2 regions of the Sporosarcina sp. YIM B06819 genome follow, and region 1 is predicted to be linked to the other one. Evidence: riboswitches for the same ligand, from Rfam matches in the RefSeq annotation. Region 1 holds a riboswitch; the other holds the start of a gene.
What was found. Region 1 has a riboswitch for lysine ahead of R2B72_RS12215 (Na+/H+ antiporter NhaC family protein). Riboswitches for the same ligand answer to the same signal wherever they lie in the genome.

Region 2: it holds a riboswitch for lysine, as region 1 does, so the genes downstream of both, R2B72_RS01430 (aspartate kinase) here and R2B72_RS12215 (Na+/H+ antiporter NhaC family protein) in region 1, are expected to answer to the same signal.

Annotation. Positions count from the first base shown of each region.
Region 1 is NZ_JAWLIQ010000016.1:55,929-59,145, reverse strand. It holds gene R2B72_RS12215 (Na+/H+ antiporter NhaC family protein) at 90-1,664, opposite strand; lysine riboswitch at 1,808-1,986, opposite strand; gene yunB (sporulation protein YunB) at 2,045-2,806, opposite strand; gene R2B72_RS12205 (bifunctional metallophosphatase/5'-nucleotidase) at 2,849-3,217, opposite strand, start outside.
Region 2 is NZ_JAWLIQ010000001.1:293,688-296,904, forward strand. It holds gene uvrC (excinuclease ABC subunit UvrC) at 1-1,104, shown strand, start outside; lysine riboswitch at 1,153-1,331, shown strand; gene R2B72_RS01430 (aspartate kinase) at 1,423-2,649, shown strand; gene R2B72_RS01435 (YslB family protein) at 2,693-3,109, opposite strand.

The sequences.
Region 1 (3,217 bases):
TACCTGATTGATTATTGTCAAAACATTTTTTTATCCAAAAATTGCTTTTTATATAAAAAAGAAGCGATGAAATTCCATCGCTTCTTTTTTTATGCAGACAGCTGAACGGCCTCTTTTTTTGCTTTCATCGACCAAACAGCAAATAATATAACAAGAAGAATAATGACAGCAATAAGACCTATCCATACAGAGCCTGTAATCCCTAAAACAATATAGCCAATTGCAGCGATTGCTGCGCTGATGAGCGCGTAAGGTAATTGCGTTGTCACATGATCCATCAGGTTACTCCCCGCACCTGTCGCTGACAGGATTGTCGTATCCGATATCGGCGAACAGTGATCGCCGCAGACCGCTCCTGCAAGAACTGCTGCCAATGCTGGTAATAAAATGTCCGGTGCGGCATCAATCATAATGGTTCCTGCAATCGGTAACAGGATTCCGAATGACCCCCAAGATGTCCCCGTTGCAAAGGCCATTAAACTTGCCAGCACAAAAATAATAACCGGTAAAAATGCCACTGGTAGATTAGCACTTATGACAACGCCCGATAAATAAGCACCTGTATCTAATACAGCAATTAAATCGGTTAGTGCCCAAGCAAAAATTAGGATGAGAACTGCTGGAATCATCGATTGTACACCAGTTGTAAATGCGCGAATGACCAACCGCATACTTGCCGTTTCATTGCGTTTCATCTGTAGCATATACAACATCGCAGCAACTGCTGTCCCCGCCATTCCCCCTATTAGCAATGACAAAGGCACATCTGTGTTTTCAAAAATCGACCAAATGCTCATCGATCCACCTGCCAAATAGCCCGTTCTAATCATCATGGCAAAAGTAACAGCTACTAACACCACAATCGGTGCTACTAGATCACGTACACGACCATGTGCGTGCACAGGGAACTCCTCTTTCAATTGACCAGGAATCGCTTTCGAAGGATCAAATAACTGCCCTTGTTCTTTCGCAAGCTCTTCATGTTTTTTCATTCCAAATAAATCAACATCTGTCCACGCCAAGAAAAAGACTGTTGCTAGTGTTGCCACAACATAAAAATTCATAGGGGCCATCATGATAAAAGCCGATAGTGGTGAATAGCTAATAGCCGCGGCACCACCAAAAATGAGTGCTAGCTGTCCTATTAAAAACGCACCCCAGCTAGAAATTGGCGAAATCGAACAAATCGGTGCTGACGTTGAATCGATAAAATAAGCTAATTTCGCGCGAGAAATCTTGTGCTGATCCGTAATCGGACGAGCAATTTGACCAACTGCCAATGCGTTAAAATAGTCATCTACGAAGATCGCAATGCCCAAAAACACCGTCAATAGTTTAGCTCCACGTCTTGTCTTAATACGCTGGACTGCCCACGCTGCAAACGCCCGACTACCACCAGACAAGCTAACGAATGCCGTAATAACTCCAAGTAAAAGGATGAATAACATAATGTAAATATTATACGTATTCAATTCTCCTCCATCCCAGAAAGAGACGATCATTCCACTCCATAAATTCTTGATAGATTCACCTGGCGAAAAGGATGCTGCCAATAAAGCTGCAGCGACAACTCCTGATCCAAGTGATAGCAATACGCGTTTTGTCGCCAACACCATGACAATAGCAATTAGTGGCGGCAAAATCGATACCCATGTTCCAATCATTCTAAAATCCTCCATTTTGTTGGGTTGAGGCCCGTCATGGGGGAATAAAAAAACCGACTCCTTTTGACACTTAATTAAGTGTTTGGGGAGCCGGCATTATCTACGTTGCGTTTGTTGGATAAATAAAAGTGCTTATCTAACGTACGACATGTAGCTCATCACACATCAAACGATGTATGACAGTGTTATTCCTATTTGGAATAACCCCAGCCTGATGGATTTGACGATCCTATCAAACTTCGGCAAAGCTTCCTTTTACACACGGTCATAGATGTCAATCTCTCGTGTGTGACTGATAAGCAATGCAGCCTCTACCCAATCGGTATTTTATTTACTATACTAGCCTAACAATAAAACAGCTAACTTTCAAGTCTTATTCACTATTGCTTTGGAAGTTGGACTGGAATTTCAATATTAGGTGCAGCACCTCCACCATTACTGAAGACCGGAGGCACGGTTCCTGGAATAATTCCCATTGCAATCAGAATTCTCTGTTCCACTACACTTTCTTGCGTTGCAAGCGGCACGATAATTTGAACGTTCACTGTCACAACAACATTTACTTCGACAGATGCACTGTTTATACCAAATTCCTTGATGGTCGGTTCAATATCCGTGTGCACTTCACCAATGACATGAAAGCGGATTGGGATTTTTGGACCGAAATTTCCAAGTAAGGGAATATTCAACGCCTGCCCAATAGGAACAAAAAATACAATGCCCTTTTGACTTTCCATTGCTTGCGGGTCATATTCGATATTGTTTTGCATGGGCAACATATCAAAATTCCCCGCTTCAGCCTGCTTAAGATGAGTAGCAACTAGTGCATGTATATCTCCTACTGCCCGACTAGCGGCTTCCGCATTGATTGTTATTACCCCAGTAGAACCATTAGTGCCTGCCGGAAACATTTCTTCAACGCTAGGTAATTTAAAATCCCGTGATGTGAGAGCTTTGTTAATGACATGAGCGGCTATTATCCGCGTTTGTACTTCTGCATATTGGACATAGATAGGTGTAAGTCTCATATTGATGATGTATAAGAATAAGGCAATCGCGATTAGAAACGCCGGAATAAGGAGCGGTAACCATTTTCGTTTCTTCTTCCTTGATCTTCGAGTACTTTGCACATGAAATCTCAAAACGACTCCTCCTGCTGTTACATTATGCAGGAAAGGAGTCGTTTATTCAGTTCCATACCAGCCCAACACATCTCTAATCAATTCAGGCATACAGTAGTCTTTCTCCGCCTCTTTCAACGAAGGAAAGAAAAAGCCAAATGTAAACATATCTAGTGTGGCAAGCGAATACGTCTGCCCCTCGACAACTTGCCGATTCCCCGCATAAAGCTTACCATGACGATTTTTGTACAATCTTTCATGTATCATTGCTCCCATAAGCGTCCCACGGAATCCAAGTCCTTTAATTTCAATATGCGGCCATTCTTCATTCAAAGACAGTTCGTAAATCTCTTTCAACTCGGCGCCGTCTAGTGTGATGATACAAGGGTTTATCGGATGTGGCAGTAGCGTATGCAGGCTTTCTTTCGTCAC
Region 2 (3,217 bases), on a different contig from region 1:
GTTATGGAAAAACAGGCCATGACGATGAATGATTTTACGGATCGAGATATTTTTGGCTATGCGGTTGATAAAGGCTGGATGTGTGTTCAAGTATTTTTTGTTCGGCAAGGGAAATTGATTGAACGGGATGTGTCGCTGTTTCCGCTTTATCAAGATCCGGAAGATGAATTACTGACATTCATTGGCCAATTTTATGGCAAGTCTGAGCATCTATTGCCAAAGGAAATCCTTTTACCGCAAGGCATCGATAGTGAGCTAGTTCGAGAGCTTTTGAATGTTAATGTGTTTATTCCGCAGCGTGGTAAAAAGAAATCGCTTGTCGATCTTGCTATTAAAAATTCGGAAATGTCATTAGGAGATAAATTCCAACTTATGGAGCGGCAAGAGCAACGTACGATTGGTGCGTGTGAAGAGTTGGGTGAGGCGATGAATATTACGATACCGCTCCGTATTGAAGCTTTCGATAACTCTCACACATATGGTGCTGATCCTGTTTCTGCGATGGTGTCGTTTGTCGATGGTAAACCAAATCGTAAGGATTATCGTAAATATATGACGAAAACAGCTGCTGCGCATGATGATTACGGGGCGATGAGAGAAGTCGTCAGAAGGCGTTATAGCCGTGTGTTGAAGGACGATTTGCCGCTACCTGATTTAGTCGTCATTGACGGTGGAAAAGGGCATATGGAAGCAGCACGGGAGATTATTGAAGATGAGCTTGGCCTATCGATTCCAATCGCCGGATTGGCGAAAGATGATAAGCATCAGACGGCGCAATTGTTATACGGCAATCCGATTGAGATGATTCCGTTAAAACGGACAAGTGAAGCTTTTTATTTATTACAACGGATTCAAGACGAGGTGCATCGTTTTGCAATTACATTCCACCGGCAACGGCGTGAGACGAATTCATTGACGTCTGCGCTTGACGGATTACCGGGTGTGGGGCCGAAACGTAAGCAACAGCTACTAAAACATTTTGAATCGGTGAAGAAGATTCGTGAAGCCTCCGTGGAAGCATTGCAGCAAGCTGGATTGCCTGGGGCTGTCGCAGAGGCCGTTGAAACGTATTTTCGACAAGAGGCATTGCGGGAGGAAGAATAATGTGATAGAGTGAATGCACTGAATTATTCCTCTCACAATTTTATATGAAGTGAGGATAGAGGTGCGAGTGCTAATAGTACATGTCCAGAAGGCGGCAGCCTGATGAAGGAGATGGAAAGGGGTATTCGCCGAAGCAGACAAATCGGCTGTCACGATTGTCTTGCTGGATTTCCATTAAAGAGGTGGAAGTCTGTCAGGTATCAACGACCTGGAGAGCTATCCGTACGGAGCATCTTTTTTAGGATGCCCTAATCGGACTCGGCTCTCAATTTATTGAGGGCTGTTTTTGCGTACAGGAGAAAGACGGAGGAATGGAAAATGGAACGGATCGTAATGAAATTCGGAGGGACTTCAGTCGCCAATCCGGAAAGAATCGCACGTGCAGCAAAGCTTGTTATAGAAGAAGTCAATCGAGGTAAGCAGGTAGCTGTTATCGTCTCTGCGATGGGGAAAACAACGGATGAATTACTGTCGTTAGCCAAGGAAGTCAATCCGGCAGCAGGACGGCGTGAGCTCGATATGTTACTGGCAACTGGTGAACAAGTGACGGCTTCTTTGCTCGCGATGGCAATTGCTGCACAAGGTGTGGAGGCGTATTCTTACACGGGGTGGCAAGCGGGTGTAATGACAGAGTCTGTTCATGGCAATGCGCGTATTGAGCAAGTAAAAGCGGATCGAATTGTGTCTGCACTTGAAACGGGTGCTGTTGCAGTTATTACTGGATTCCAAGGTGCTGATGCTAGCGGGGAGCTGACGACGCTTGGTCGTGGAGGTTCTGATACAAGTGCTGTTGCCATCGCTATTGCGCTAGATGCTGCATGTTGTGATATTTATACGGACGTTGAAGGCGTATTTACGACTGATCCAAGGTTAATAAAAAAAGCCCAAAAACTTGAAGAAATATCATATGATGAAATGCTTGAAATTGCTAATCTTGGTGCTGGTGTACTTCATCCGAGAGCGGTTGAGTTTGCAAAGAACCATCAAATGCCGCTGCGTGTAAGACCAGCGCATGTGGACGGACAAGGAACCATTATCAAGGAGGAAATTGATTTGGAAAATAATTTAGTTGTTCGAGGCATCGCTTTTGAGCGAGATATTGTTCGAATTACTGTGATGTACGACGTTCCGTTTAACGGCTCGCTCGCTAATATATTCACAGCGCTTGCGAAGCACCTTGTGAACGTCGATATCATTGTCCAGACCATTCGGGAAGATGTACAACCTTCTGTGTCATTTTCCATAAAGAAAGAAGATTTCGCTGAAGCAATCAACGTGTTGGAAACCAATAAAGAGGCACTTGGTTACCGCCGTGCAGATTTTGAAGTAGGACTAGCAAAAGTGTCAATCGTTGGTAGTGGAATGGTATCTAATCCGGGTGTCGCGGCAAATATGTTTGAAATATTGCGACAAGCAGTCGTTCCAGTGAAAATGGTGAGTACATCGGAAATTAAGGTGTCGGTCGTGATTCCAGAGCCTGATATGGAGAAAGCCGTGGCTGCACTTCATGAACAATTTGGATTGGATGCAGTTGTTATTAATTAATATAGAAAAAAGAGATGCACCTCTGATGGATGCATCTCTTTTTTTATAGGCTGATTTTAGTTTTTACATCCCATTTCACATGAAATGTAACCTGTCCTTTTTTAGATAGTACTTCACCGTAGCATTCCGTAAGAAGTCCATTCAATTTCTGATACTGTTCTGCAAGGAAACCGGCTTCTAACTGAAAAGATCTATTTTGAATAGTCGAACTTTCTTCGGTGTCTATCGTATAAAAACATTCTTCTCTTGCTGTTTTCTTAAGCGTGAGAGTCCCCCAACCTGCCTCTTGAAAAAACTCGGGAAGCTCCTCAATACTAAAAACAGGGAATTTCCTAGCAACCTCTTTGCCTGCCCAGTACAGGATATCCCCTTGGTGAGCGCCTAAAATGCTGGGTAAGACATGGTCACGTAAAATTTCATAGCCGAAACGAGTCGGCGAATGATAGGTAGTATTGTCCAATCTACTATCCAATCCTTTCGGATGAAAATAAGTGCTAATCATTTTATAGAAGGAATATGTTCGCAACAAAAAACCACATCGTCTTGACCTCCTTAAAACAGAGGAGTA